2 regions of the Mammaliicoccus lentus genome follow, and region 1 is predicted to be linked to the other one. Evidence: predicted binding sites of a transcription regulator. Region 1 holds the regulator's gene; the other holds the start of a gene.
The links. Region 1 encodes LexA, which represses DNA repair genes until DNA is damaged. Its sites were predicted from a motif close to CGAACATATGTTCG; they were not measured.
Positions count from the first base shown of each region.

Region 2: uvrB (excinuclease ABC subunit UvrB) is a predicted target of LexA. The motif match lies at 7,842-7,855, and genes of this name have one in related genera.

Region 1 covers NZ_OX344834.1:1,567,899-1,584,695, forward strand. The annotation lists gene menI (1,4-dihydroxy-2-naphthoyl-CoA hydrolase MenI) at 1-1, opposite strand, end outside; gene acnA (aconitate hydratase AcnA) at 102-2,807, opposite strand; gene ACNMOQ_RS07760 (BCCT family transporter) at 3,102-4,727, opposite strand; gene mscL (large conductance mechanosensitive channel protein MscL) at 4,923-5,282, shown strand; gene ACNMOQ_RS07770 (SCO family protein) at 5,499-6,119, opposite strand; gene sbcC (exonuclease subunit SbcC) at 6,217-9,240, opposite strand; gene sbcD (exonuclease subunit SbcD) at 9,240-10,367, opposite strand; gene ACNMOQ_RS07785 (DUF2621 domain-containing protein) at 10,437-10,949, shown strand; gene ACNMOQ_RS07790 (CcdC family protein) at 10,968-11,441, opposite strand; gene ACNMOQ_RS07795 (cytochrome c biogenesis CcdA family protein) at 11,476-12,162, opposite strand; gene ACNMOQ_RS07800 (YneF family protein) at 12,345-12,575, opposite strand; gene tkt (transketolase) at 12,780-14,768, opposite strand; gene ACNMOQ_RS07810 (DUF896 domain-containing protein) at 14,852-15,088, opposite strand; gene sosA (DNA damage-induced cell division inhibitor SosA) at 15,168-15,398, opposite strand; gene lexA (transcriptional repressor LexA) at 15,542-16,162, shown strand; gene ACNMOQ_RS07825 (CAP domain-containing protein) at 16,481-16,797, opposite strand, start outside.
Region 2 covers NZ_OX344834.1:2,227,979-2,244,775, reverse strand. The annotation lists gene hpf (ribosome hibernation-promoting factor, HPF/YfiA family) at 57-620, shown strand; gene secA (preprotein translocase subunit SecA) at 788-3,319, shown strand; one part of gene prfB (peptide chain release factor 2) at 3,332-3,403, shown strand; one part of gene prfB (peptide chain release factor 2) at 3,405-4,445, shown strand; gene cccB (cytochrome c551) at 4,617-4,940, shown strand; gene ACNMOQ_RS11105 (LysM peptidoglycan-binding domain-containing protein) at 5,309-6,196, shown strand; gene ACNMOQ_RS11100 (TlpA family protein disulfide reductase) at 6,318-6,893, shown strand; gene ACNMOQ_RS11095 (YfbR-like 5'-deoxynucleotidase) at 6,895-7,545, shown strand; gene ACNMOQ_RS11090 (CsbA family protein) at 7,554-7,784, shown strand; gene uvrB (excinuclease ABC subunit UvrB) at 7,917-9,899, shown strand; gene uvrA (excinuclease ABC subunit UvrA) at 9,905-12,739, shown strand; gene ACNMOQ_RS11075 (hypothetical protein) at 12,756-13,109, shown strand; gene hprK (HPr(Ser) kinase/phosphatase) at 13,466-14,398, shown strand; gene lgt (prolipoprotein diacylglyceryl transferase) at 14,395-15,222, shown strand; gene ACNMOQ_RS11060 (acyltransferase) at 15,237-15,719, shown strand; gene ACNMOQ_RS11055 (tetratricopeptide repeat protein) at 15,716-16,797, shown strand, end outside.

The DNA.
Region 1 (16,797 bases):
TTTTGTATAATCCCTCTTTCTAAATCGCTATCCCTAATATCATAACATAAATAAAACGAGTCTGAGACATAAATGAATGTCTCAGACTCGTTTTTCTGAGTTTAAGCTAATTTATTTCTTAATACCATTTGTAGAATACCACCGTGTCTATAGTAGTCAATTTCTACTTCTGAGTCGAAACGAGCTAACGCTTCAAATTCAGTGACTTTACCGTCTTCATCAGTAGCTGTTACTTTCAGGATATCACGAGGTTTTACACCTTCGTGTAAGTCTACTGAAATAGATTCTCTACCAGTTAAACCTAAGCTATCAGCTGAATCGCCTTCTTTAAATTGTAATGGTAATACACCCATCATAACTAAGTTTGAACGGTGAATACGTTCATAGCTTTGAGCGATAACTGTTTTAACACCTAGTAAGTTAGTACCTTTAGCAGCCCAGTCACGTGATGAACCCATACCGTAGTCGTTTCCTGCTAACACACATAAGCCGATACCATTCTCTTGATATTTCATTGAAGCATCATATATAGGCATGATTTCTTCTGTTGGCCAATATGTTGTAAAGCCACCTTCAGTACCTGGAGCTAATTGGTTCTTGATACGAATGTTAGCAAATGTACCTCTCATCATTACTTCGTGGTTACCACGACGAGAACCGTATGAGTTGAAGTCTCTAATTGCTACACCATGATCTTGAAGGTATTTACCTGCTGGTGTATCTTTACCGATTGCGCCTGCTGGAGAAATATGGTCAGTTGTTACTGAATCACCAAATTTAGCCATAACCCTTAAATCTTTTAGAGGTTTAATATCAGCTGGTACAGTTGATAAACCTTCGAAGAATGTTGGGTTTTGGATATATGTTGATTCTGGATCGAAATCATACAATGGTTGATCTGTTGTTTCAATTTGATTCCATACTTCGTTTGATTCAAATACTGTTTTATACTCTTCACGGAATAATTCAGGTGTTACAACTGAAAGTACAGTATCTCTTACTTCTTCAATTGATGGCCAGATTTCTTCTAAGTAAACATCTTTACCATCTTTATCTTTACCGATTGGATCATGTTGTAAATCGATATTCACAGTACCTGCTAAAGCATAAGCTACTACTAATTGTGGTGATGCTAAGTAGTTTGCTTTAACTAACGGATGAATACGTCCTTCGAAGTTACGGTTACCAGATAATACTGAAGTAACAAGTAAATCTTCGTCTGCAATTGCTTTTTCAATTTCAGGTAATAAAGGACCAGAGTTACCGATACAAGTCGTACAACCGTAACCAACTAGATTAAATCCTAATTCATTCAGATAATCTTGTAAACCAGCATCTCTTAAGTATCCAGTAACTACTTTTGAACCTGGAGCTAGAGATGTCTTAACGTATGGAGGAACTTTTAACCCTTTTTCGATTGCTTTTTTAGCAACAAGTCCAGCACCTAACATTACGTATGGGTTTGAAGTGTTTGTACAAGAAGTGATAGCAGCAATAGCTAAATCACCAGTTGTCATAGTAGTCTTCGTACCATCATCTAATTCGATATCTACAGTTTTATCAAATTCAGATTCATCAAAGCCGTGACCTTGGTTACCTGCTGGAGCAGTTACTGAATCTACGAATGATTTTTTCATATCGCTTAATTTAATTAAGTCTTGAGGACGTTTAGGTCCTGATAATGAAGCTTCAACTGTAGCTAAATCTAAGTCAACAACATCAGTATATGTTGGATCAACTTTTTCAGCTTTGAAGAACATATTATTTTCTTTTAAGTATTTTTCTACTACTTGAACTTGTTCTTCTGTACGGCCAGTCAAACGTAAATAGCTTAGAGATTCTTCATCTACTGGGAAGAAACCACAAGTCGCACCATATTCAGGCGCCATGTTTGCGATAGTAGCTCTATCTGCTAGTGGTAATTTTTCTACACCAGGACCAAAGAATTCAACGAATTTACCTACAACGCCTTTTTTACGTAACTCTTCAGTAACACGTAATGCTAAGTCAGTTGCAGTTGTTCCTTGTGGAAGTTCGTTCGTTAATTTAACACCTATAACGTCAGGTACCGGGAAGTAAGATGGTTGACCAAGCATACCAGCTTCAGCTTCAATACCACCAACACCCCAACCTAGAACACCTATACCATTGATCATAGTTGTATGAGAGTCAGTACCAACTAAAGTATCTGGGTAAGTCACTAATTCATTTTCTTCTTCTCTAATGTGCACGACGCTTGCTAAGTACTCCAAGTTTACTTGGTGAACAATACCTGTTGCAGGTGGTACAGCACGATAGTTATCGAACGATTTAGTAGCCCAATGTAAGAATTGGTAACGTTCAATGTTACGTTCAAATTCTAATTTCATGTTCATTTCTAAAGAAGATGGTAAAGCGTAACTATCAACTTGAACTGAGTGGTCAATAACTAAATCAACAGGAACTTCTGGGTTAATTTTAGATACATCTCCACCTACATCATCCATTGCTTTACGTAAAGAAGCTAAATCTACAACTGCTGGAACACCAGTGAAATCTTGAAGAATTACACGTGATGGTTTGAATGGTACTTCAGCATCTGCATCATTTGATTTACCCCATTTAGCTAAATTCATAATGTGTTCTTCTTTAATAACATGTCCGTCATACTGTCTTAAAACTGATTCTAATAATACGCGGATAGAATATGGTAAATTATCAACATTAGTAAGACCTAATTCATCTAATGTATTTAAGCTGTAGAACGTATAATTTTTACCGTTCAATTCAAAAGACTTTTTAGCTTGTTCTTTTAAACTTGAGCTCATTTTTTGTTCCCCCTTTAATTTGTACATCAAAATGCTTCATATACAATTGTATAATCAAAACTTAGGTAAAACAACACTTTCACCCTAAAAATCATTATATTTACCATTCAAGTTTTTGATACGCAACCATAAGTTTTACTTATGCATAATAGTTTATACATAAAAATTAGTTATTAAATGAGAATGATTATCAACTCTTTACGAAATTTATTTTAGAAATAATATAATTTTTATAATAAAAAAACACCTATCAAATAATCACTAATGTGAAATTTGATAGGCGTTTTTAATTGATTAGTCTTCTAATTCTCTTTCTAATCTTCTTTGTTCTTTTAATTCTTGTTCGTATTCACGTTTTGATTTTTCAACGTATTCTTTCATACGATGTTTATTTGGTGTAATAGATAAACCAAGGTATTTACGTTCTTGGTTAGCATCTTTGTAAAACGCTATAATCATCATAATTATGATGAAACTAAATGGAAACGCGGATATTATGGCGGCTGATTGCAATGCGCCTAACCCAGTGTCACCACCAGAGAATAGCAACACAAATGCGATTAATGATTGAGCTACACCCCAAACAATTTTAATTCTACCAGCTGGCTCTAATGAACCATAAGTTGTTTGCATACCTAAAACGAATGTAGCTGAATCGGCTGAAGTAATAAAGAATATACAAATTAATGCCAAGGAAACAAGCGACAAAAGCATGCCCATAGGCAATTCATTAAATACTCCAAACAATTGTGTTTCGGTTGTCATTTTAAATATTTCAGGTGTTTTCTTACCAACTTCAATACCTGTAACTCCAAATACACTGAACCAAATGAAGCTGACGATTGTTGGTACTAACATAACGCCTAAAATAAATTCACGAATTGAACGTCCACGAGATACACGTGCTATGAATATACCTACGAATGGACTCCAACTCATCCACCAGCCCCAATAATAAAGTGTCCAATCATTTAACCACGCACTCTTTTGCTCATTTAATGGTGCAATATCGAAACCATTAAATAAGAAACTATCAAATAGAGCTCCAGTTGATGATGTAAACATATTTAAAATTAAAATAGTAGGGCCGATAATTAAAGTAACAATAAGTAATATACTTGCTAAAATAAGGTTCAAATTACTTAAATATTGAATACCTTTACTTAGACCACTCCATGCACTTGCAAGGAATAAGACAGTTACAATAATGATGATAACACCTTGCACTACGATATTGTTTGGAACACCGAATAAGTATTCTAAACCACCATTAATTTGTAAAGCACCCATACCTAGTGAAACAGCAACCCCTACTACTGTAGCGAATACTGATAACACATCTATAAATGTTCCGATTGGCCCATCTACTTTGTCACCTAATAAAGGTCTAAGCGTTTTAGATAATAGACCTGGCTCACCTTTTCTAAACTGAGCATAAGCTAACGCTAATGCTACTACTCCGTAAATTGCCCATGCATGAAAGCCCCAATGTAAAAATGTAGATCTCATTGATTCTGTCATTGCAGCTTTACTTTCCGGACTAGCTGTTGGTGGTGAGATAAAGTGTGACATAGGTTCAGCAGCACCATAGAATACTAAACCGATACCCATACCAGCACTAAATAACATAGCAAACCATGAAATTGTATTAAATTCAGGTTTATCTTGTGGTTTTCCTAATTTCAGTTTACCTATTGGGCTAAAAATAATAAATACACAGAAAAATACCATCAATATAGTAATAATCATATAATACCAACCAAAGTATTTAGATATCCAAGCACTGATATCAGCAGTTATACCGCCAAATTGAGTTGGAAAAATAGCACCGAGTGCTACGATAATTCCTACTACTATTGCACTAAATGTAAACACATTTGATATTTTTCTACCATTTGGATATTTATGTACGTTCGACATCGCACTACTCCTTTCAAATACAAACTCATAATTGTTTATTCCCGTTTAAATTATTTTTAACCTAATAAATTTAAAAAATAATTTTAACAAAACAGCAACTTCAATACTTTACCAAATATCAAGTTTTAAATCAAATTCACTATTTCAATTTTTGTGTGTTTAAGGTATTATTATGACGACGAGGAGGTGTTTAATATGTCATTATTAAAAGAATTTAAAGATTTTGCTTTACAAGGTAATGTTTTAGATTTAGCAATCGCCGTTGTTATTGGTGCAGCCTTTAACAAAATTGTTACATCTTTAGTAGAGAACGTAATCATGCCATTAATTGGTCTTATTTTGGGTGAAGTAGACTTCGCTGAAAAATGGTCATTAATGGGTATTAAGTACGGTTTATTTATTCAATCGATTATTGATTTTATAATCGTGGCATTCGCTTTATTCATCTTTATTAAAATTGCAAATACTGTTATGAGAAAAGGTGAAGAAGAGGAAGAAATCGACGAACAAACTGTATTACTTACAGAAATTCGCGACGCTTTACGTGAAAAGTAAGTTTTACATATACCATTTGAGGCTGAGACCATTTTTATTGTGTCTCAGCCTCTTCTTTATTTCCTTTTCTTACAAAACGTGTCAATAACGCTATCCTTGTTGTCACTTCTCTCAAAACGTGTCAATAACGTTATCCTTCAATTTATAGATTCCAAAAATAAAAACCCCTAAATCTTAATATTACTAACGATTTAGGGGGTTATTTAAATATGAACTTTAATCTTCAATTGGGCCTTCTTCAACTAACGTCTTAACATCAGCTACGATTTCTGATTTAGGGAATTTCTTATCCCCAGCATCTTGACCACTATATGTTTTAATAATTTTTCCATTCTGATCAACTAAATAGAAACTTGTACCGTGTGTTACTTGGTTACTACCTTTTGGTGGCGGCGCTACAATTGATTTAAAATTATCTTCTGCATATTGCTTAATAAATTTAAAGTCATAATTCGTTACTAGCGTCCATTTTCCATCAGGTACATTATATTGTTTAATATAATCTTTTAATTTTTTAGGTGTATCGTTATCAGGATCTACACTAAAACTGATTACGCCATAATCTTTCACACCATCTTTTTCTAATTGGTCAATTACTGTACTCATATTATATGTCATTGGTGGACAAACTGTTTCACAATCAGTAAATATAAAATCGGCTATGTATACTTTACCTTTCATATCTTTTTGTGAAAATTTATCGCCATTTTGATCAGTGACGTTAAAAGATTGCAATTTGTTGCCATACTGACTCTCGGGTTCTATTGCATTGTTACTACAAGCACTAACTATCAAAATTATGGTAGCGAGTAAGCCAATAAATATTCCCTTTTTCATCTAAACACTCCCAAAATTTGCTATTAATTAAAATATATCAAATTAAAATTACAACTTAAACACATATTTTCATTAATTTATGTCTTTGCTGTGTCTTTTAGTTAACCGTAAAAGAGGTTGTGCTTAAAAATCCATTTTTATTTACATTTAAAATAGTTGGGATTCTAGTTTTTAATTCTGAAACGTGGGAAATGATGCCTACTAACCTTCCAGACATTTGTATATTGACGAGTGTATCCAGCGCTGTTTCTAATGTTTCTGCATCTAACGTTCCAAATCCTTCATCTATAAACATTGATTCTAAGTGCACAGCACCCGCTTCTTGCTGCACTATATTAGATAATCCTATCGCTAAAGATAGTGACGCTTGGAACGTTTCTCCACCTGATAACGACGTTATATGTCTCGTTCTATTAGAAAACCTATCGAACACTTCTATTTCTAATCCACTTAACCCCATAGACTTTTCTTTTTTACGTACAAGTTGATAACGATTGTTGGTCATTTTAACAAATTGTTGATTTGCACTATCTAATATATGGTTTAAATAGTAAATGAGTACGTAGTTTTCTAATGACAATTTCTCACTATTCTTACCGTTCATCACTCTAGATAGTTCAATCATTTCTTCTTGTTCGTGTAAATCTCGTTCTATTTTGGCTATTATCTTTTGAATAGCGTCTCGTTTGTCTTTATTTTGATCAACTTTTAATTGTAATTGTGTGTTTAATTTCGTCATTTCTGCTTCTAATTCTTTAGCAGCATTTAATTGAGAAATGATGTCTTCTAAATTTGGTACATCACAATCTTTAACTTTTTCAGTTAATTCTTTTACATCCGCTTCTAACTTAATATATTTCTTATCAAATTCTGTTACTTCAACTTCATACTCATCAATTTTATTCACACTTAATATAAGTTTATCTAATTGTTCGTATGACTCTATTTGTTGCTTATCCATTTCACTTTCTAAATATGACTTAATAGATGCTACTTGTTCTTCAAGCATTTGCCTTCTTTCGCTAATAGAACTTAGTTTGTTCTCTATTTGGTACAACTTCTCTTTATATTCATTTACTCGAGACTGTAATGTTTCTAATTCTTGATCATAACTTTTAATTTCATTTTCAAACGATTTAAATTGTTTACTAAAGTCTTCTATAGATTCAAATTGAGTTTCTTTATTAAAATAATCCATGTTATGTTCATAATTCTTGATTTCATTTTGAATACTATTACTATTTATTTCATCTTGAGATAAGCCTTTTTCTAAATCGTGCATTTCTTGTTTCATTTTTTGGCTACGTTGTCTACTATCTCTCAAGTCCGCAATTTCTTTTTGTATTTTTTCTAAATCATCGTTTACAGATTGTATTTTATCCGAAACTGATTCAATATCATTTAATTTCTTAAGCTGTGATTCTGTATTGTTTTGTCTTTCCTTATATACGACAATATCATTAGAAATTTTTTGATGCATTAGTTTAATTTCATGCTGTTCTTCTTTTTCTTTTCTTAATGAATCAAAATCTATATCACCGTTTAAGTTCTCTATGTTGGAACCACATATAGGACAAGCATCACCTTCATGCACATGCTTTTGAATTTTCAGTATTTCATCTTCTACTGTTAATACTTCAAATGCATCTGACTCTTTCATGCTTTGTTCAATATTCTTTTGTTGTTGTTCTAACTCACCTAGTTTTGATTTAATCTCTTTCTGAGTTGCAATAAGTGTTTCCTTTTCTTGAAATTGATTTTGTGTATTTTCTAATTGCTGTAATTCAAGTTTTAAAGATTCTTGCTGTTTTAATTTATTTTGTTCTGCTTCATCATCTGCATCTATATTTTTTAAAGATTCTTGCAATGTTGTAATCGAATTTGTCTTCTGAGTTATCTCTTCTTTTAACTTCTCTAGTTGTTTTTTCGCTTCAGGTAAATGTTCTCTACTATCATAATACTGTTCTATGCTTGTATAGATATGATTTGTCTTATTAATAAATGCTCTTTTCTTATTAATGTCCTCTTGGCTTTCGAGCTTTTCACTTAACTTGTTGTTATAAAATTCAAATTGACTGTGAACTTCTTGCTTTTCTGTTTTTAATTCTTCGTGTTGCTTCTCAGTTTCTTTCTTGTTAATTTGTTTCTCTTTTAATTGATTATACTGATGCGTAATATTTTGTACTGTTTTTAAATACCTTAATTGTTCTCTTAAGTTATTAATATGTTCAACTTGTTCGTTAAGCATATTTAACTCATGTTGTTTTTCTTGTAATGTATCAAAGTTTTGTTTAATGACCTTCTTATCTTCATATTTCTTTTCTAAATTTTTAACGATTGTTTCTTGTTCTTTTAATTCTTTCAACTGATAATCTAATTTTTCTTTACCTATTTCTTCATACTGTACTAATGCATTTTCCACTTTCTTATAGCGATGGCCTTCTATATCTTTTAGTTCTTTTAATGTTTCATGATCGAAGTCATGTAAATCTGATAAGCATTGAGAAATTTGCTGATAATGACTTTCTATTAAAGCAATTTCTTTCTTCATCTCTTCTCCTAATTGTTCTTGCAATGCTTCGAAACGATCACTATCAAATAATGTTCTTAAGATACTTCTCTTCTCTGTACTATTTGAAATTAAAAATTGCTTAAACTCCCCTTGAGGTAATATTAAAATTTGTCTAAATTGTTTAACGTTCATATGCAATATATCATTCAAATATTGATTACTTTCATTTATCGTACTCGTCTGTAAAGACCATTCGCCGTCTACTTCTTTATACACTTCCACAGTAGAATTTGTTGGATTCTTATTTCCTTCTTTTATATATTTAATTGTTCTAACCACTAAATATGATTCATTTTTAATTTTAAATTCAAATTGCACTTTACTCGGTAATTTAGGATCTGCAAAGTGACTTCTTAAATCCACTTTATCTCTTGATTGGGTCGATGTCTCTCCATACAAAGCATATACCATAGCATCAAATATCATCGTTTTCCCAGAACCTGTTTTACCACTTATTAAAAAGAGTTGAGATTTTGATAAATGGTTAAACTCTATCGTTTCATTAATAAACGGTCCAAAGTATTGCATGTTTAAAGTAAGGGGTCTCATTATTCATCAACTCCTTTATTGATTGCTTTTTCAAGTAATTGAACAACCTTTTCTTCTTTAATACCAGATAACTCCTCATCTGTTACATGACTATAAAATGACTTTATGATTTCTATATCACTTAAAGCATGAACATCTAATTGAATTTCATCTTCTTTCACTTCATAATCTTGTCTAGATATTTGTAATGTATTTGGATATATAGCACGTATCTTCATAAGTGGATCCGTTACATGATCCATATTCGTCAATTTAAAATGAAAATAGTCTTCCTGATTTTGAATTGTAATATTTTCATGTATAACATCTTCATAAGACGCTTGAACAACATGAAAAGAACGTTTAGGTGTTAGTGGTATAAAGTTTTGCTCAAAACTACTCTCGCTATATTCAAACAACCTATAGCCTTTAGCTTGGTTCTGTTCAGAGAATGAATATTGCATTAAAGAGCCTGAATAAAATATATAATCTGATTGAATCGCAAATGGATGATGCAAATGTCCTAGCATAACAGTATCAAAAGACTTAAAAGTTTGAGCGCTAACTGTTTCAATCGTCCCTATTGATAGTGGTCTTTCAGAATCACTTGATTCTCCTCCAGCTACGAATAAATGTCCTACGAGTATATTCGTTTTACTGTCATCCATCACTTCTTCCATATGTTTAACGATATAATCAGTAGCTTCTTGGTGTGTATGTATGTCTTTATTGCCAAATGCTTGCCTTATATCAGCAGGCGTGAAATACGGCATAACGTATATATGGATATCATTCATTTCTACTGGTTTAAACATGTCATGATAATCTGTCATAATCTTTAATCCTGACTTAGCAAACCATTTTTCACCGTAATTCAATCTTTCTTTCCCATCATGGTTACCACTTATAGCGATTATTGGCGTATTTAATTCTAAATTAATCTTAGATAACGCATCTTCCAACACGACCATTGCATCTTTACTTGGATAATGTAAATCATATAAATCCCCACTTATGATTACAACATCCGGTTTATGTTCTTTTACTGCTTCGTATAATTGTTCTAATACATATTTTTGGTCTTCTAATAATGACTGGCCGTTTATAGTTTTTCCTATATGCCAATCAGCTGTATGTAAAATTTTCATATTCTATCACCTTTCAAAATATTTGTTAGACAGGTTTATTTGCTTCATTTATACTAGTCATAAGGAGTGATTTCATTGAGTAACGTATTTATATTCTTTATTGTCTTATGGTGCATAGTTTTTATTTCGTTACTTGCTATTGGCGGATTCTTTATGTTTCGAAAATTCTTAAAGCGCATGCCTAAAGATGATGGCATGAGTGAACTCGATTGGCAAGATTACTATATCCACAAAGCCTTGCCTTTATGGAATGATGAAGCAAGATCATTATTAAACGAATTAGTGTCTCCAGTACCAGATCTTTTTAGAGACGTTGCTAAAGAGAAAATCGGTGGACGTGTATCTAAAATCGCGCTAGAAGAACATGCTACTTCGATTGAACTCGATCATATCATGAGGGGATATATCGTTGCTACACCTAAACGAGATCACAAATTTATGAAGAAAAAGCTAACAGAACTTAATATCGATTATACACCATATTTGCCATTGTTCGAATTAGCAGACGATGAAAAAAACAAGTTTTCTATATTTGATCATGCAGAAGAAATTTCAAATGCAAAAACAACGCACACTCAATAAATGAGTAGTGCGTTGTTTTTATTTTACAACACTTATTTGATTACGTAATTTCTTATATTTAAAGTACATAGATATTCTCCAAGGAACAATCATACTAAATGCCAATAAGAAAAACATACCAGCTAATTGGCCCGGATCGATTGAATCACTCAATACAAACTTACCTACAGTTCTTATAATCAATAAAGAAATAAGAATTACTGGAAATAATTTTGAACGTTTCATATATATTTCAGAACGTTTAATTTCAAAGTTGGACGTGAATATGAGAAATAATGAGAAGAAAAGACCTACAATGATCGATTCAATTATTTCAGCACCTGTTAGTCTGAAATAAGGCACTACGTACATAAGTGCTCCAGTAGCCATAAAAAATGGTGGTAATATAATCTTTCTAGTATTTGTTGGATAATTTTGTGCTTTCATTCTTACAACTATAACGGCTAAGCTCATTAAAGCTGCTATAAATACTGAAAAAAGCAAATACATGATTAAAACCCCTTTAAGTTCTAAATATCATTTGTGTTTATTCCAAACCCAAAGATTGGAAAAATATTGTTATGTCAGTTAATAAATCAAAGAACAATAAAATTCCCATAATTATCATAATTATACCACCAAACTTCATGATAGCAACATTGTACTTCCTAATTATTTGTAATTTTGTTATAAAGAAAGTTAATACGAAAAATGGAATGCTAAATCCAAGTACATACAGTAGCATATATAACATCGCTTGGGATGAATTTGTTGCTGCTAACGTTCCAATCGCAGCTATAATCGGCCCGTTACACGGCGTCCACCCAGCTGCAAAAGCCATACCAATTAAAAACGTACCAATAAAACCTGAAGGCTTTGCTTTAAAATTAATTTTTCTATCTTTCATTAAAAATTGTGGTTGGAATACACCTAAAATGATTAATCCAAACACAATAATGATGATTGCTCCTACTTGTCTTATTAATGTTTGATAATTTATAAACAAGCCAGATATGTATCCTATGCCCATACCTAAAATCATATAGATTAAACTAAACCCTAACAAAAAGATAATAGTATGTAATATTGCATTACGACTTAGCCCTTTATTTTTTAAATCATCGTAACTCATACCTGTAATGTATGACACAAAAGCAGGATATATAGGTAGAACGCAAGGAGAAACAAAACTTAATATACCTGCACCAAAAGCAACAAAAACTGTTAATTCCATTATATCCCCCCTCACTATTATTTCCATTTTATCAAATTTATGCGTCATTAAAACGATTTATTTTGAACAATAAGTGAAAAGTTATTAAAACTAAGGTTTAATTATACTAAGTTTAACAAATAAAAAGGGACCACATCACTTTCAAGAAGTGTCGCAATCCCTTTAACATCAATGTATATAAACTACTTGATTTTTTGATCCATGTTTTTGTTCATCATTGTCATCATTTGGTTTATTTTCTTTTGAGATGGTTTTTGACCCATTTGCATCATCATCATTCGTAACATTTCCTCATTGATAGGTGGATTCTTTTTCAAGTAATCCATCATATATTTACGCGCAAGGAAGAATCCTAGAGCAATCCCACCGATTAATGCCACGATGATTAATAGTATTGCTAACCATGTTGCCATTATTTCACCCACTTTCTGTATCCTCTAAAAGTTTACTAAATTAAAAAGATTTTATCAAGATGAAACTTAATGTTTCAAAATTAAAAAGGGAGCGGGACAGAAATCTCATTTTGCTAAAAAGATTTCACAGCCCACCCCGGCAAAGATGACTAGGAATAAAACAGTCCAAGACATTTATATATGTCTCGGACTGTTCAGTTTAAATTAGAAACTTAATACTGTGTTTAATACGTTTTCTTTAGTGAAACCGTATTTTTCAACTACTAAGTCTCCAGGCGCACTAGCACCGAATCTATCAATACTAATTACTTTACCTTCTATGCCAACATATTTGTGCCAACCTAATGATGATGCCATTTCGATTGCAACACGTTTTCTTAATGTTGGAGGTAAAACAGTAGCTTTATATTCAGGGTCTTGTTGATCAAATGCATGCCAGTTTGGTAATGATACAACTTGAACGCCTTTACCTTGAGCTTCAATATCTTTAGCTGCATCTACTGCTAGAGATACTTCAGAACCAGAAGCTAATAATAGATATTCAGGTTCTATTTCAGAACGGTAAACAATATATCCACCTTTACGAACGCCTTCTTCTACTTCAGCTTCTTTAACATCTAAAGCTGTTAAGTTTTGACGCGTTAATACTAATGCTGTAGGTGTTGATTTAGATTCTAAAGCAATTTTCCAAGCAACTCTTGTTTCATTTCCATCTGCTGGACGAATAACATTTAAGTTTGGAATAGCTCTTAAACCTGATAATTGTTCAACTGGTTCATGTGTAGGACCATCTTCCCCAACAGCAATTGAATCATGCGTAAATACAAATGTTGAAGGAACACCCATGATAGCTGATAGACGAAGTGCTGGTTTTAAGTAGTCACTGAATACGAAGAATGTCGCACCATAAGGTTTAACACCGCCATGCGCTGCCATACCATTTACTGCTGCTGCCATACCGAATTCACGAACACCAAACCAAATGTTACGTCCTTCTGGTGTTTCATCATTAAAGTCTGGCTCATCTTTAACGTTTGATTTGTTAGATGACGCTAAATCTGCTGAACCACCAAAGAATGCTGGTACAGATTTACTTAATGCTTGAATGATATCACCTGAATCAGCACGTGTAGCACTACTGTTTCCAGCTTCATATACAGGTAAGTCTTTAGCATAGTCTTCTGGAAGTTCATTAGAAATTGCTTGTTTGAATGCTTCGCCTAATTCTGGGTTAGCTTTAGCATACTCTTCAACTAATTCATTCCATTTTGTTTCATGCTCATTTGCACGAGTTAACATTGTATTGCTGAAAATATCATATACTTCTTGAGGTACGTTGAAACGTTTAGATGGATCTAAACCGTATGCTTTCAATGCCAATTCACGTTCTTCTTCACCAAGTGGCGCACCGTGAGCACCGTTTGTACCTGCTTTGTTAGGAGCTCCGTAACCGATTACAGTTTTTACTTCAATTAACGTAGGACCTTCTAATGATTTAGCCTCAGTTATAGCTTTATCAATAGCTTCTAAGTCATTACCGTCTTCAACTAAGATGTAACTCCAACCGTAAGATTCGAATCTATTTTTAACATTTTCTGAGAAAGCTTTATCTAAATCACCATCTAATGAAATATCGTTAGAGTCGTATAAAGTGATTAATTTATCAAGGTTTAAATGACCTGCTAATGAAGCTGCCTCGTGAGAGATACCCTCCATTAAGTCACCATCACTAGCTAAAACATATGTGTAGTGATCAACAACTTCATAATTATCTTGGTTGAATTTGCCTGCTAAGTGTTTTTCAGCCATAGCCATACCAACACTCATTGCAAATCCTTGTCCAAGAGGTCCAGTTGTAACTTCTACACCATCTGTATGATTAAACTCTGGGTGTCCAGGTGTTTTTGAATCCCATTGTCTAAAGTTTTTTACTTCTTCAAGTTCTAAGCTACCAGAAAGATGTAATAAACTATATAGTAACGCTGAACCGTGACCTGCAGATAATACAAAGCGGTCTCTATTAAAATAGTTTTTTGATTGTGGATTAAAGTTTAAATGCTTTGTCCATAAAGTATATGCCATTGGTGCAGCACCCATTGGTAATCCAGGATGTCCTGAGTTAGCTGCTTCGATAGCATCGATACTTAATGCACGGATTGAATCTACTGCTAGTTGATCTTTTTCATTAAACATATATTATAGTCTCCTTTATTCTGTTATCCATTATCATTATACATCATAATATTCGGAATATTAATTATTATTACTCATTTTAACTAATTTCTTATATTATTTTTCTTTTGGATTTCTTTTAATTTTTCAGGTGTTACATCTTTACCTTCTGGATCGATAACTTTTGTGCTTTCAATCGTATCTTTAAAGTTACCTCTAAAAGCTTGTAAATATTCTGCACGAAGTTTTGTTTGTTCTTTTGCTTCTTGTTCAGAAAGTCCACTTGTTTTCTTTTTATTTGCTAGCTCATTAATTCTTTCAATCTTTTCTTTACTTAACATTTTATCACCACTTTCCATTTAATTAAAAGATAACAAAAAAAACGAGCAAATCCAAATGGATTTGCTCATATTTTAACGATTAATCTATCGAACCTACCATAGCTTTAGATTTACTTATATGATTTGGTTCTGCATCTATATTATTTGGTTGTTGGTTATCTTGTTGTTTGATTTTGTGATCAGTCATTTCGTACGTCTGTTCTGTTGAATAAACAGCATTAGACTGAGCTAAGTATAAATATCCTATTAATAGAGTCATCAAGAACACTGCTAAATATACTAAAACTGTCTTCTTAATTGTTACTGTCATAACTACTTCCTCCTAGAACGTTTGTTTGTATTTTTATATTAACAGAACAACTGTTCGTAGTCAATGAAAATACGAACAAATGTTTGTTCGAAGGAAACGTATGTGCTATAATAAATTTAAATCAATATTAGGAGCGTGCGACTATGAAAGAATTAACTAAACGTCAATCTGAAATATATCAATTCATTAAACATATAGTACAAACAAAAGGTTACCCGCCTAGTGTTCGTGAAATTGGTTTAGCTGTCGGACTTGCTTCAAGTTCCACTGTACATGGCCATTTATCTAGATTAGAAGAAAAGGGATATATTAAACGTGACCCTACTAAACCTCGTGCAATCGAGATTACCGAGACTGTAGGAGAGAACATTAACCAAGAGAACACCATTCATGTTCCCGTCATAGGTAAAGTAACTGCTGGTATACCTATTACAGCAGTTGAGAACGTTGAAGAATATTTCCCGCTACCTGCTCACTTTACATCAACACATAATAGCAATATCTTTATATTAGATGTTATTGGAGACAGTATGATAGAAGCAGGTATTCTTGATGGAGATAAAGTAATCGTGCGAAGCCAAACAATTGCTGAGAATGGGGATATCATCGTCGCGATGACTGAAGATGATGAAGCTACCGTTAAACGCTTCTACAAAGAAGAATCACGTTATAGACTTCAACCTGAGAACAGTACAATGGAACCAATTTACTTAGACAATGTAAGTGTCTTAGGTAAAGTAGTAGGATTGTTTAGAGAAATGTAAAAAAGCTGTGATGCAAGTGCATCACAGCTTTTTTTATATCATATTCCCTTTATTTGATTATTTGAGCTTTTATTTTTATTATAAAAATCTTTTTATGAAACATCTTTTTTATTTAATAATTCTTTGACACGATCTAAAACGTCAATATCTTTATTATTTATTTCTTTATTTTCCATGTTAAACTTCCCCTTTATATGTTATTCCACCAATCAAATTATTAGAAACAACATGTGTAAAACATTTAAGGAAATATGAAATAATTTTTATATCGTTATTATATCAAAGTTGTTTAGACAATGCACTTTGCTTATCTATTTTCTACTGTTGAGTAATATAGTTTTCAGTCCAATAAGGCTGTAAATCTTCGCCAATATCGACACCTACTCCTAACTCTTTATAATCTTTATTTAAAATGTTCTTTCTGTGTCCCAATGAGTTCATTAGTCCATGATGGGCATAAACACTGCTTATTTGACCATATGCTAAGTTTTCACCTGCAGTTACATAATCAAAACCATCATTGTCTAATCTATCAAATGGAGATAAACCTTGTTTATTCGTATGATCAAAATAATCGTTATCCACCATATCTGTACTATGCTTACGAGCAGTATGACTTACATTTTCATTATAAG
Region 2 (16,797 bases), 660 kb from region 1:
AAATAATAGTAGGAAGAAACACAAAGAGAATAGCGCATTAAAGGAGTCGGTGCTTTATGATCAGATTTGAAATTCATGGTGAAAACATCACAGTGACTGATCCGATAAGAAATTATATTGAGGACAAAGTAGGTAAATTAGAACGTTACTTTACAAATGTCCCGGAAGCGATAGCTCATGTTAAAATTAAAACTTATCAGGATTCAAGTAGTAAAGTTGAAGTAACAATTCCGTTGAAAGAAGTTACTTTAAGAGCTGAAGAAAAACATGATGATTTATATGCTGGAATCGACTTAATAACTAACAAATTAGAAAGACAAGTGCGTAAGTACAAAACAAAAGTAAACAGAAAGTATCGTGATAAAGGACGAGAAAAAGACATATTCGCTACTACTGAACCAGGTTATCCGGAGGAAAACGAAGAAAACGATAGTGAAATAGAAATTATTCGTTCTAAACAGTTCGCATTGAAACCTATGGATTCTGAAGAAGCTGTTTTACAAATGAATCTACTAGGTCATGATTTCTACATCTTCACAGATGCAGAAACAGATGGAACAAGTATAGTTTACAAACGTAAAGACGGTAAATATGGTTTAATTGAAACATCAATACAATAAATGAATAAACCGAAAACTGATGCAGAACTTCTGTGTCAGTTTTCTTTGTGTAATAATAGCTTTTCGTTAAAAGAGGTGGTAATCTTAAATAGTATAAAAATAAAAATAAAAGTGTTATGATATATTGTTGTAAGATTACTAGTTTCCTAGTTGAAGGAGAGAACAAAATGGGTTTTTTATCAAAATTAGCTGATGGTAATAAGCGAGTTGTAAAATCACTTGCAAAATTAGCAGATCAAGTCATCGGTTTTGAAGACGAAATTGCAAAACTAACAGATGACCAATTAAGAGAAAAGACAGTACAATACCAAAAAGAATTGGCAGAGATAGAAGATTATAAAAAACAAGAAAAGTATCTAGATAAAATACTTCCAGAAGCATATGCAATCGTAAGAGAAGCTTCTACACGTGTATTTAGCATGACACCATTTAAAGTACAAGTTATGGGTGGTATTGCAATTCATCGTGGTGATATATCAGAAATGAAAACTGGTGAAGGTAAAACGTTAACAGCAACAATGCCTGTATATTTAAATGCTCTGAGTGGCAGAGGGGTACATGTTGTTACAGTAAACGAATATTTATCTAGTTTCCAAAGTGAAGAAATGGCAAAACTATACAACTTCTTAGGTTTATCTGTAGGCTTGAATTTAAATTCTTTAAGTACAGAAGAAAAAAGAGCGGCATATGCTGCAGATATTACGTATAGTACGAATAATGAATTAGGCTTTGACTATTTAAGAGATAACATGGTCACATACAAAGATGACCGCGTAATGAGACCATTAAACTTTGCGATTATCGATGAAGTCGACTCTATTTTAATTGACGAAGCGAGAACACCGTTAATCATATCTGGTGAAGCAGAAAAATCTACGACACTTTATACTCAAGCAAATGTTTTCGTTAAAATGTTAAAAGATGAAGATGACTTTACGTATGATGAAAAGACAAAAGCGATTACGTTAACTGAACAAGGTATTGATAAAGCAGAACGCATGTTTAAAATAGATAACTTGTTCGATGTTAAAAATGTAAACTTAATGCATCATATCAACATTGCATTAAAAGCAAATCGTACGATGTTTAAAGACAAGGACTATGTTGTTGAAGACGGTGAAATAATGATTGTTGACCAATTTACTGGTCGTACAATGCCGGGCCGTCGTTTCTCAGATGGATTGCATCAAGCTATTGAAGCTAAGGAAGGATTAGAAATTCAAAATGAGTCTAAAACAATGGCTTCTATTACATTCCAAAACTTCTTTAGAATGTACAATAAATTATCTGGTATGACAGGTACTGCTAAGACGGAAGAAGAAGAATTTAGAAACATTTATAATATGACTGTAACTCAAATTCCTACTAATAGACCTATTCAACGTAAAGATGAAGCAGATATGATATTTGCGTCTCAAAAAGGTAAGTTTGATGCTGTAGTTAGAGATGTCATCGAATTATACAAAAAAGGTCAACCAGTACTATTAGGTACAGTAGCAGTTGAAACGAGTGAATATATCTCGAACTTACTGAAGAAAAAAGGCGTAAGACATGATGTTTTAAACGCGAAAAACCATGAACGTGAAGCGGAAATTATTCAAAGCGCTGGTGAAAAAGGTGCTGTTACAATCGCGACAAACATGGCTGGTCGTGGTACAGACATTAAACTAGGCGAAGGCGTTATAGAATTAGGTGGACTAGCAGTTATCGGTACAGAAAGACATGAATCTAGACGTATTGATGACCAATTAAGAGGTCGTTCTGGACGTCAAGGTGACGTTGGTAAAAGTAGATTCTATTTATCGTTACAAGATGAATTAATGGTGAGATTCGGCTCTGAACGCATGCAATCATTGATGGGCAGACTAGGTATGAATGATGATACACCTATTGAATCAAAAATGGTTTCAAGAGCGGTAGAGTCTGCTCAAAAACGTGTTGAAGGTAATAACTTTGATGCTCGTAAACGTCTATTAGAATATGATGATGTCTTAAGACAACAACGTGAAATTATATACGGTGAACGTAATGATATTATTGAAAATGATAATGTCGAAAATATCGTTAAAGGTATGATTAAATCTTCTCTTGAACGTGGTATAAACTATCATTTATCAGCTAATGAAGATGATATTGATTATGAAGCACTTGTTCAATATATCGAAGATTCTTATCTACAACCTGGTGTAATTAAAGCAGATGATATCCGTGGAAGAGACTATGAAGATATCCAAGAAATTGTACTTGAGAAAATTAAAGACCAATATAAACATCAACAAGAAGAATTCGGAGATCAAATGTCTGAATTTGAACGTATGATTGTATTAAGAACGATAGACCGTAAATGGACAGATCATATCGATACGATGGATCAATTACGTACAGGTATTCACTTGAGATCTTATGGTCAAATAAATCCATTGCGTGAATATCAAAATGAAGGTTTAGAATTATTTGAAACAATGTTAAGTGACATTGAAGACGAAGTAAGTAAGTATATTTTAAAAGCTACAATTGACCGCGGTGAACAAGTAGAACGTCAACAAGTTGAAATTGGTGAAGCTAAACACGTTGGAGCAAACGACGGTAAAGAAAAAGTAAAACCTAAACCGATTGTTAAAGATGAACAAGTAGGTCGAAATGACCCTTGTCCTTGTGGAAGCGGCAAAAAATATAAAAATTGTCACGGTAAAGCGTAAAGGAGTTAAATTATGGAATTAACGGAAATTAAACAGATTTTAAATAAGCATAATGAAAAATTATTAAACATCAGGGGGTCTCTTTGACTTAGAAAATAAAGAGACAAACATACAAGAATATGAAGAAATGATGGTTGATCCTTCTTTTTGGGATGATCAGAATAAAGCACAAGAAATTATTAATAAAAATAATGCACTCAAGTCAGTTGTAAATGATTTTTATAATTTAGAAAATCAAATTGAAGATTTGTATACAACGATTGAATTACTACAAGAAGAATATGACGAAGATATGCATAAAGCTTTAGAGTCTGACTTAAAAACAATTAATAAAGATATAGAACAATTTGAATTGAATCTATTATTAAATGGAGAGCATGACGAGAATAATGCGATATTAGAATTACATCCTGGTGCTGGCGGAACAGAATCTCAAGATTGGGGTTCTATGTTACTCAGAATGTATCAACGATTCGCTGAACATAAAGGCTTTAAAGTTGAGACATTAGATTACCAAAATGGTGATGAAGCAGGAATTAAAAGTGTAACTTTATTAATTAAAGGGCACAATGCTTATGGCTATTTAAGAGCTGAAAAAGGTGTTCATAGATTAGTACGTATTTCTCCATTTGATTCTTCGGGAAGAAGACATACATCATTTGTTTCTTGTGAAGTTACACCAGAATTTAATAATGAAAAAATTGAAATCGAAGTTAATTCTGAAGATATATCAGTAGACACTTATAGAGCATCCGGTGCAGGTGGACAGCACGTTAATACTACTGATTCAGCGGTGCGTATTACACACCAACCAACAGGCATCGTTGTTACTTGTCAAAATGAGCGTTCTCAAATTAAAAACAGAGAGCAAGCAATGAAAATGTTAAAAGCTAAACTTTATCAAAGAGAATTAGAAGAACAAGCTGCTGCTTTAAATGAAATAAGAGGCGAGCAGAAAGAAATTGGGTGGGGAAGTCAAATACGTTCTTACGTATTCCATCCATATGCGATGGTTAAAGATCATAGAACCAATGAAGAAACAGGAAATACAAGTGCAGTAATGGACGGAGAAATTGATCCGTTTATAGATGCATATTTACGTAGTCAATTAAACGAGCAATCATAAAATAAAGTAAACAAAAATCAGGTGAAATTCTTAAATAACAAGAAATTCACCTGATTTTTTTGATGAACATAATAGTTAAGGTTTTGTGAAAAAATACACAATATCGTTTTAAAATAAACACAATCATGGTAAAATATTAATGTGATTATATATTAATATGGGGTGTAAAACATGAGATTTAAAACGGGCATTATTTCAATCGTTGCGGCTTCTTCATTAGTGTTTGCTGGATGTGGAAATTCTTCATCGGACGAAAGTAAATCTGAAGAATATAGCTCTCAAGGGGAAAAGATTTTTAAAAATAATTCTTGTGTCGGCTGTCACGGTAAAGACTTAGAAGGTGCTTCTGGTCCATCATTGAAAAATGTAGGTTCTAAACTATCAGAACAAGATATAGAGAAAATTATCAATGAAGGTAAAGGTAGTATGCCGAGTAAAGTAGTTGATGAAAAAGAAGCTAAAGAAGTAGCAAAATGGTTAGCAGAACAAAAATAAAGTACAGAGTTATAAGTTACGAAAACTTATAACTCTGTATTTTTCTTTTTTTTATAATTGTTACATTGTATTTTAATGAAATAAGAATTGGTAAATGGTTTTTGGATAAATTCTCCATCGACAATGATTTTTTTTTGACGATATTATATTATGAATATTATTTAATACTAGCTATTAAGACTGTCATAATAATCTTTATAGATATTTTTAATTTAAATTATAGAAAGGTAACGTTTATATTACGAATATGTAACAAAGGAATTTGTGCGATGATTTTATGATATTATATTTCCAGTAATAGTTGAGGGAAACTCAAATTAATATAAATATAAATAAAAACATATAAATCTCAGGAGGATTTAACCATCATGAAGAAGACATTAGTTACGTTTGCATCTGTTACAGCTTTAACATCTTTAGTACAAACAACAGCTTTTGCTGCAGAGCATGAAGTTAAAGAAGGTGAAACATTAGCAACTATCGCACAGGAATATGGGACTTCTATTTCAAATCTTAAAGAATTAAATAAAATTTCTACTGAAGTTTCAGTAGGACAAAATATAAAAGTATTAAAAGATGACGTTTATGTTATACAAGAAGGCGATACACTCAATAAAATCTCTAAAAAATTTGACGTAACTGTATCAGAATTAAAAGAATGGAATAACTTGTCATCAGATATTATTTTAGTTGGTAAACCATTATTAGTATCAGCAGACGCTCAATTATCTGGCGATGAAGCTACTGCAGAACCAACTACTGTTTCAATTAACGCACCTGAAGCATCAGCTCAAGAAGAAAGCTTATTAAGATATGTTTTTGAGCAAACTTCAACTGGTAGTGAGTATAATACTGAAGACTACCAAGCATACGCTTTACCAACGTTTAATAATGAATCGCCAACTACTGCAGTATCGTATAGCAGACCATCAACAGGTGGCGGGGCTAATTTATATACTTCAGGTCAATGTACTTACTATGCATTTAGTAAACGCCCTGATATTGGAAGCACTTGGGGAAATGCTAACAACTGGGCTAATGCAGCTGCACAATCTGGTTATACAGTTAACAATACTCCTTCAGCAGGCGCTATATTACAATCTACAGCTGGTGGCTACGGTCATGTAGCATACGTTGAAAATGTTAACTCTGATGGTTCTCTACAAGTATCAGAGATGAACTATCAAGGTGTAGGAGTTGTTTCTTCACGAACAATTTCAGCTTCTGCAGCTAAAGCATACAACTATATACATTAGTCATTTTAGTTAAATATGTACAAGCAAGTAGTTAATTCAATTATGAATTTAAACTATTTGCTTTTTTTTATAACTTTAGTTGATATAATAAATGTAAATTAAGCTGAAGAGGTTTGAAGTAATGAAAAAATGGTTAAAAATCATACTAGTATTAATTTTAATGAGTATTATAGGAATAAGTATATATAAAGTGATAGACGTAAATAAGTTTCAAAATAAAGAACAATTTCAAGAACAACAGGGCGAACAAACTTTTCAAAATAGTCATCCTGCAACTGGTTTAAATGTTAATGATGAAAAAGTGAAAACTTTTGATAAACTTGAACCAACTGAATTAAAAAAAGTAACTTCTAAAAATGAAATTACAGTTATTAATTTATTTGCTTCATGGTGCGATCCTTGTAAGAGAGAAATGCCCGAGCTTGTTAAATACGCTAAGCATTCTAATAAAGATGTGGAACTGATAGGTTTAAATGTTAAAGATAAAAGAAAACCAGCACAACAACTTATTGATGACGTTCATGTAAATTATGATATATATGTAGCAGAAGAAGACTTTTTGAAAAAGTTTAAATCTTATAATATACCAACAACACTTTTCGTGAATAAAGAAGGGAAAGTAGAAAAAGTATATTTAGGAGAATTGTCCGAAAAAACACTAAATAACTTAGTCTTACAATTAAAGGAGGAACATTAATTTGGGGGTACACCAATATTTTAAAAGTTTAACAGATTTAGAGAAATTAGTAAGATGTCCTGGAAAATTCAAATTTCAAGACCATAATGTGGCAGCACATTCTTTTAAAGTAACTAAAATAGCACAATATTTAGCTACAGTTGAAGAAGCAAATGGCCAAGAAATTAATTGGAAGCTTGTATATGAGAAAGCATTAAACCACGATTATCCAGAAATATTCACTGGTGATATTAAAACACCTGTAAAATATGCTTCGTATGAATTGAAAAAATTATTTTCTCAAGTTGAAGAAGAAATGATAGAAAAGTTTATAACAGAAGAATTTCCTGAAGAATATCAAAGTATATATAGACATAGACTACAAGAGGGTAAAGATGATAGTATAGAAGGACAAATACTCAGTGTTGCTGATAAAATTGACTTGCTTTATGAATCTTTTGGAGAAATTCAAAAACGAAACCCTGAACCTTTGTTTTTTGAAATTTACGAAAGCTCATTAGAAACAATTATGCAATTCGATCATTTATCATCAGTACAAGATTTTATTCAAAATATTATACCGGAAATGTTACAAGAAAAATTTATTCCACGTTCTGAATTAAAAGAAACGACAATGACAATTCTTGAAAAACGTGAAACAAAAAGGAGTTAACGAATTGAATGATTTGGCCAATTCTAGCATTGTTCCTCCCTTGTTTACTGGTTATAGTTTTGACACAAATCACTCAAAATAAATGGATTGGATTACTGATTGCAACAGTTATTATCGGTGCATCAGTTTACAAAGGGTTCTTTCATGATGAGTTGATTATTGTGTTAGATGTTATCAGTCTAGTCGCTGGTTATTATATCGTGGACGCACTCAAAATAGATAAAATTGAATCAAGATAGATAAGAGGATAAATCAATGTGATTTTTCCTCTTATTTGTATTTTTATAAACTTAGAACGAACAAATGTTTGGTTATTTTTACAAAAATTTGTTAAAATATATTTATATATTTGAGAAAATTAGGAGGTTACTATGCAACATATTCCTTTTGAAATACATTCTGAATACTCTCCGCAAGGCGATCAACCTGAAGCAATTAAATCTCTTGTAAAGGGTATTAAAGACGGTAAAAGACACCAAACATTATTAGGTGCTACTGGTACTGGTAAGACATTTACGATGAGTAATGTAATTAAAGAAGTTGGTAAACCGACATTGATTATTGCTCATAATAAAACGTTAGCCGGGCAATTATATAGTGAATTTAAAGAGTTTTTCCCTGAAAATCGTGTTGAATACTTTGTAAGTTATTATGACTATTATCAACCTGAAGCGTATGTGCCTCAAACAGATACTTTCATAGAAAAAGATGCATCTATCAATGATGAAATAGATAAATTGCGCCATTCAGCTACAAGTTCATTGTTTGAACGTAATGACGTTATTGTTATTGCGAGTGTGAGTTGTATTTACGGTTTAGGAAATCCAGAAGAATATAAGGATTTAGTAGTGAGTGTACGTAAGGGCATGGAAATGGAAAGAAATGAATTATTAAGAAAATTAGTAGATAACCAATATGCTAGAAATGATATCGATTTTAGACGTGGTACATTTAGAGTTAGAGGGGATGTTGTTGAAATATTCCCAGCATCTCGTGATGAGCTATGTGTAAGAGTCGAATTTTTTGGTGATGAAATAGATAGAATTAGAGAAGTGAATTATCTAACTGGAGAAGTTATAGCAGAAAGAGAACATTTCCTATTTTATCCAGCTTCCCACTTCGTAACACGTGAAGAAAAAATGAAAGTTGCAATTGAACGAATTGAACAAGAATTAAAAGAACGTTTAGAAGAATTGCGTAAAGAAAATAAATTATTAGAAGCACAGCGTTTAGAACAAAGAACAAACTATGATTTAGAAATGATGAGAGAAATGGGATTTTGTTCAGGGATTGAGAACTACTCAGTTCACTTAACGTTACGTCCTAAAGGCTCTACTCCATATACATTATTAGATTATTTTGGTGATGATTGGTTAGTTATGGTTGATGAATCTCATGTTACATTACCACAAATTAGAGGTATGTATAATGGTGACCAAGCTAGAAAGAATGTTCTTGTTGAACATGGCTTTAGACTGCCAAGTGCTTTAGATAATAGACCTCTTAAATTTGAAGAATTTGAAGAGAAAACGAAACAACTTGTGTACGTTTCAGCTACGCCTGGTCCATTTGAAATTGAGCATACAGATGAAATGGTTGAACAAATTATACGACCAACTGGTTTGTTAGATCCAATCATAGAAGTAAGACCTAGTAAAAATCAAATCGATGATTTAATGTCAGAAATAAACGAACGTGTTGAACAAAATGAGCGTGTTCTTATCACAACGCTTACGAAAAAAATGAGTGAAGATTTAACAACTTATTTAAAAGAAGCAGGAGTCAAAGTAAACTACTTACATTCTGAAATTAAAACACTCGAAAGAATTGAAATTATTAGAGACTTAAGAATGGGTGTTTATGATGTGTTAGTGGGTATTAACTTACTAAGAGAAGGTTTAGATATCCCTGAAGTGTCGCTTGTTACAATTTTAGATGCTGATAAAGAAGGTTTCTTAAGATCAGAACGGTCACTCATCCAAACAGCAGGTCGTGCTGCACGTAACGATAAAGGTAAAGTCATTATGTATGCTGACAAAATTACTGATTCTATGAGAACAGCTATTGATGAAACAAATAGACGTAGAGAAACACAAGAAGCATATAACGAAAAATATAATATTACGCCACAAACAATTAATAAGAAAATACGCGATGTCATATCTGCTACAGTTGAAACAGATGAAGTTAACGAACAAGACAAGAAAAAAGCACCTAAGAAACTCACGAAGAAAGAAAGAGAGAAAACAATTGAGCGCGTAGAGAACGAAATGAAAGATGCTGCGAAAGATTTAGACTTCGAACGTGCATCTGAATTAAGAGACATATTGTTTGAATTAAAAGCAGAAAGGTGACTGAGATGAAAAATAAATCCATCATCGTAAAGGGTGCGAGAGCACATAACTTAAAAAATGTAGATATTGAAATACCTAAAGATCAATTAATAGTGATGACAGGTTTATCTGGGTCAGGTAAATCTTCATTAGCTTTTGATACTATTTATGCTGAAGGACAAAGAAGATATGTAGAATCTTTAAGTGCTTACGCAAGACAATTTTTAGGACAAATGGATAAACCGGACGTTGATTTAATTGAAGGGCTGTCACCAGCTATTTCGATTGACCAAAAAACAACGAGTAAAAATCCGCGTTCTACTGTTGCAACGGTAACTGAAATTTATGATTATTTAAGATTACTATATGCAAGGGTAGGAAGACCGATATGTCCAAACCATGGTATAGAAATAAAATCTCAAACCGTGCAGCAAATGGTCGATCAAGTAATGGAGTTAGAAGAAAGAACTAAAATTCAAATTCTATCTCCAATAATTTCTGGAAGAAAAGGTTCACATAAGAAATTAATCGACGATATTGCTAAAAAGGGTTATGCAAGATTGAAAGTTGACGGCCAAATTTTAGACGTAGACGATGTACCAGAATTAAATAAAAATCAAAACCATACAATTCATGTCGTAATAGACCGCTTAGTCGTTAAAGATGGCATAGAAGCACGTCTAGCTGATTCATTAGAGACTGCTTTAGAATTAGCTGATGGTACTGCAATTGCTGACGTTATTGATGGTGATGAAATTAAGTTTTCAGAGCACCATGCATGTCCAATTTGCGGATTCTCTGTTGATCATTTAGAACCTAGAATGTTCTCATTTAACAGTCCATTTGGTGCTTGTCCATCGTGTGATGGTTTAGGCAGTAAATTAACAGTTGATATAGATTTAGTTGTGCCAGACAAAACTTTAAGCCTTAAAGATGGCGCTATATTACCATGGCAACCTATTAGTTCTAATTATTATCCAACATTATTAGAACAAACATGTGAGCATTTTAAAATAGATATGGATAAGCCATTTAAAGATTTAACTAAAAAAGAAAAAAATATCATTTTACGTGGTCATGATGATGAAATTAAATTTGAATTTAATCAAGATTATGGTACAAAAGCAAAACGTACAAGAACGATGGCTTTTGAAGGTGTGTTGAATAACATCGAAAGAAGATACCATGATTCGCCATCTGAATATGTAAGAGAAGTTATGCAAAAATACATGGTCGAAAAAACATGTGAAACATGTAATGGTTATCGATTAAATGAAAAAGCTTTATGTGTTAAAGTAGACGGTCAACATATAGGTGAAGTTGTAAGATATTCTATAAGTGATTCATTAAAACACTTCGATAATTTAACGCTTGATGAAACTGAACGTCAAATTGCTAAGCTAATTTTGAAAGAAATACACGAAAGACTAACATTCTTAAATGATGTTGGTTTAGAATATTTAACATTAAACAGATCATCAGGTACTTTATCTGGTGGTGAAGCGCAACGTATAAGATTAGCAACGCAAATTGGTTCAAGGTTATCAGGTGTACTTTATGTTCTCGATGAGCCTTCTATAGGACTACACCAACGTGATAATGACCGATTAATTAATACTTTGAAATCTATGAGAGATATGGGCAACACTTTAATTGTTGTGGAACATGACGAAGATACGATGAAAGCAGCAGATTACCTAGTAGATATAGGGCCTAAAGCTGGTGTTCATGGCGGTGAAATAGTTGCGAGTGGTACACCAGAAGAAGTCATGGCTAATGAAGATTCTTTAACTGGTCAATATTTAAGTGGTAAAGAAAAAGTTGTCGTGCCGGCTAAGAGAAGAAAAATAACGAAACGCAAAATTTCTGTAAAAGGTGCAACGAGTAACAACTTGAAGAATGTAGATGTAGATTTTCCATTATCAGTATTGACTTGTGTAACGGGTGTTTCTGGTTCCGGCAAAAGTTCATTAGTTAACGAAGTATTATACAAAGGACTTCAAAAACAACTTTATAATACAAAAACAAGACCTGGTGCGCACAAATCTATTAAAGGTGTTAATGAAATAGAAAAAATTATTGATATAGATCAATCACCAATAGGTAGAACACCAAGATCTAACCCGGCGACATATACAGGTGTATTCGATGATATTCGCGATGTATTTAGTCAAACGAATGAAGCTAAAGTAAGAGGTTATCAAAAAGGTAGATTTAGTTTTAACGTTAAAGGTGGCCGTTGTGAAGCATGTAAAGGCGATGGAATCATCAAAATTGAAATGCATTTCTTACCTGATGTATACGTACCATGTGAAGTTTGTGATGGAAAAAGGTATAATAGAGAAACGTTAGAAGTAACATATAAAGGAAAAAATATTTCTGACGTATTAGAAATGACTGTAGAAGATGCGTATCATTTCTTTGAAAGCTTGCCAAAGATAAATAGAAAGCTTAAAACACTTGTTGATGTTGGCCTAGGTTATATTAAACTCGGTCAACCTGCTACTACTTTATCCGGTGGTGAAGCTCAACGTGTGAAGCTGGCATCTGAACTGCACAGACGTTCTAACGGTAAGTCGTTATATATTCTTGACGAACCAACAACTGGTTTACACGTTGATGATATAAAACGCTTGCTAAGTGTATTAAACAGACTTGTAGAAAATGGTGACTCTGTCATTATTATAGAACATAATTTAGATGTCATTAAAACAGCAGACTATATCGTTGATTTAGGTCCAGAAGGTGGAGATGGCGGTGGAGAAATCATCGCAACAGGAACACCAGAAGATATAGTAGAAGTAGATGCATCATATACTGGTAAATATTTAAAGCCGATCTTAGAAAGAGATCGAGCATAAAACGGGAGGCGAAAGTATGAACGAAGTACAGTTAAAGATTTTAGAATTAATCGAGAAAGACCATATTAATGTAGATGAAGCGGTGAAACTATTAGAAGCTACTTCAAATAATGGTCAAAAATCAACAGCATTCACAAGTAAATCTAGAGAAAATGTAGAAACATTATTTGAAGATTTATTTGAAAAAGTAAAATCAACAGCTAAAAACGGTAAAACTGAATTTGATAAACAATTTCAAAATAGAGAAAACAGCGATGTGGATCCAGTACAACAATTAGACGAATCATTAAGAACAATTATCCGCTCATTTAACAAAGGGAACAACGAGAATAACGATAATAATAACAACGATCAAAATAATAATTTATAAGTAGCTTAGAAAGTTACGTTTGGGAGCGGGAGAGAAATCTCATTTTAATAAAAAGATTTCGTAGTCCCACCTAGTCAGCTACTGCCTTTATAATGAGAGACTGAGACATGTATTTATGTCCAGTCTCTTTTTTATTAGAAATAATATAAATTCTGGTCATATAGAAATTTACGAGTCTCTAAAGTTGCTAGAGAAGTGTCACGTGCAACATTTCTATATTTAAAGTCAAATAATTTAAAATAACGAACTTTAATCTTCTAGTTTTTGCTTTATTGTCACTTTTCGTATATTTATAATGATTGCAGTTATCACTAAAGTTCATTAGAATTAACATATATTAACCTAGAGGTGAACCTATGATTACGAGTAGTAAATTAATAGAACAATTTAACATGGAAGTCATTGCTGGGAAGGCTGGACTCCATCGCAAAGTAACTGAAACTGATTTATCAAGACCTGGGCTCGAGATGGCAGGGTATTTTTCACATTATTCTTCAGACAGAATTCAAGTATTAGGTACGACAGAATTATCATTTTATAATTTGTTGCCGGATGAAGAAAAAGAAGGACGCATGGCTAAATTATGTAGACCGGAAACACCTGCTATTATTATAACGCGTGGACTAGAAGCGCCTGAAGAATTAAAAGAAAGTTGTAATAGAGAGAATACGCCACTACTTATCAGCGAATCATCAACTACAAAATTGATGGGACAAGTGACAAGCTATTTAGAAAGAGAATTAGCGCCTGAAACTTCGTTGCACGGTGTACTTGTTGACGTTTATGGTGTTGGTGTTCTTATTACTGGCGATAGTGGTGTTGGTAAGAGTGAAACAGCATTAGAACTTGTAAAAAGAGGTCATCGTCTTGTAGCGGATGATAACGTAGAGATAAAAGAAATTAATAAGAATGAATTAATCGGTAAAGCACCGAAAATCATTGAACATTTATTAGAAATAAGAGGTTTAGGTATCATTAACGTAATGACATTGTTTGGAGCCGGTTCGATTTTGATGGAAAAACGTATTAAATTAAATATCAATTTAGAGACATGGCACAAAGAAAAAATTTATGATCGTGTAGGATTAAATGAAGAAACATTAAAAATACTCGATTCTAAAATTACTAAGAAAACAATACCTGTTCGACCTGGTAGAAACTTAGCTGTCATTATTGAAGTAGCAGCGATGAACTATCGTCTAAACAATATGGGTATTAATACGGCAGAAGAATTTAATAATCGTCTAAATGCTGAAATATTAAAAAACGCTAGTAAGGAGAAAGAATGATGGAAGTGCTAGGGATAGATCCAGTCGCAATTCAATTAGGACCACTTTCAATTAGGTGGTATGGAATCATAATCGCATCTGGTATATTAATTGGTTATCTTATGGCACAAAGCACGGCTAAAAAGGTAGGAATTAAAGAAGAAACGTTAATTGATTTAATCATTTGGTGTGTGGTTATGGCCATCATTTGTGCGAGAATATATTATGTTGCATTTGAATGGGAATATTATAGTCAACACTTAGCAGAGATACCTTTAATTATGAACGGTGGAATTGCTATACACGGTGGATTAATTGGTGCATTTTTAACTGGGGCAATATTATGTCGAGTGAAAAACTTATCCTTCTTCCAAATGGTCGATATTGTGGCGCCAGGTATTATTTTAGCGCAAGCCATTGGGAGATGGGGTAATTTTATCAATCAAGAAGCACACGGTGGACCTGTTTCAAGAAGCTTCTTGGAAAACATACATATACCTGAATTTATCATTAACCAAATGCAAATTGACGGTGTATTTTATCAACCGACATTCCTATATGAATCGATATGGAATATCATTGGATTTATTATTTTATTATTAATAAGACCACATTTAAAAATTGGTGAAACATTCTTTGCATATTTAATTTATTACTCTATTGGTCGATACTTTATAGAAGGATTAAGAACAGATAGTTTAATGCTTACTGAATATTTAAGAATTGCTCAAGTAATATCTATTGTCATTATTATTGCATCAATCATCTTTATATTATATAGAAGGATACGTTATGATTTACCTAAATTCAGAGAAGTTAAAGGTTATTACCATAACTCGAATTGAAAGAAGTGTTAATTTTGAGAGCATTAAAAATAAAGAAAGTTTCTGGTGCGAATCCATTATGGAAAATGTATCAAACAATACGTTTTATAAAAGTATGTAAAAATGTTATTATCATTGAAATTAGTAGATATTTACCAAGTCTTAAATGGAAACATTGGTTATATCGAAAAGCTTTAAAAATGAAAGTAGGAAGGGAAACTGCTTTTGCATTTAAAGCAACGCCAGATATTTTATACCCGGAACTTATTACACTAGGTAGTAACTGTGTAATAGGATATAATGCGACAATATTATGCCACGAGTATTTAGTAGAAGAATATAGGGTTGGTCGCGTTAACATTGGAGATAATGTGTTAATCGGAGCAAATGCGACGATTTTAGCTGGCGTTAACATTGGAAATAATGCTATTGTAGCTAGCGGAACTATCGTTTCGAAAGATGTTCCTGAGGATATGATGGCATTTGGCAATCCAATGCAACTTAAGAAGAGGCGGTGAATAAATCATTGGGAGACAATTCGAATATTATACATGTTAGGTTTGATAAAGACTTCTATTACCATAAGGCTATGGAAAAAATGAGAGAACAAGATTATATATATGCTGAGTCTTTATTTAAAAAAGCACTTGAACTATCACCTGATGATTTTGTTATTATTCCGCCATACGCTGAATGTCTTGTAGAGCTTAATCAAAATACAAAAGCTGAAGAACTAATGTATGATCAAATAGCTAAGGGCAATTTTGTAACAGATTATTATTTTTATTTAAGTCAGATGTTCATAAAATCAAATGAACCGAACAAGGCATTTTTATTCGGTTTAAGGTATGTAACAGAGGAAGATGACCAAGATTATTTTGATGAAATGATACAAATGTTCGAAGTGAAATATGATGATCAAACAGTAGTTGAAGAAGAAGCAGAAAGATTTGTCATTCAGCATATCTTTCAATATTTATTTGGTAATGGTCGTTTAGATGAAGCATATCACTACCTTGAACGACAGCGTTTAACTATGCAAGAAGATGTGCATATCATGAATTTAAAAGCGATGGCGTTGCTGTATAACAGTAAATATGAAGAAGCAGAAGCATTATTACAAACAATCTTAGATGAGGACCCCTCAGATATTTATGCACTTTGCCATATGACATTACTCTTATATAACACTGAACAAATGGATAGATTTAACCATTATTTAAAACAATTAAGTAAGCTACATCCTATTAATGACGAAGAGTCATTTAAATTGGGTGTAGTGTTAAGTTATTTAGGTAAGCATAAATCTTCAAACCAATTGTTAGTGCCACTTTTAAAGAAACCTCAGGCGAGTACACCACAATTACATCATGCCTTAAGTTATAATTTTTATCATTTAGGTTATTTGGAAGAGGCTAAACGTCATTGGCTAAAGTTTGAAGATAGTGTACAATACCATAGTCAATTACCTCCATGGAAAATTGACGACCTTAAAGATATGCTAGATAAGCAAGTGTTACCTTTATTAAAAGATGAAGATTATAGATATCGTTTATATGGAATATTCTTATTGGGGCATATGAAGAATAAAGAATT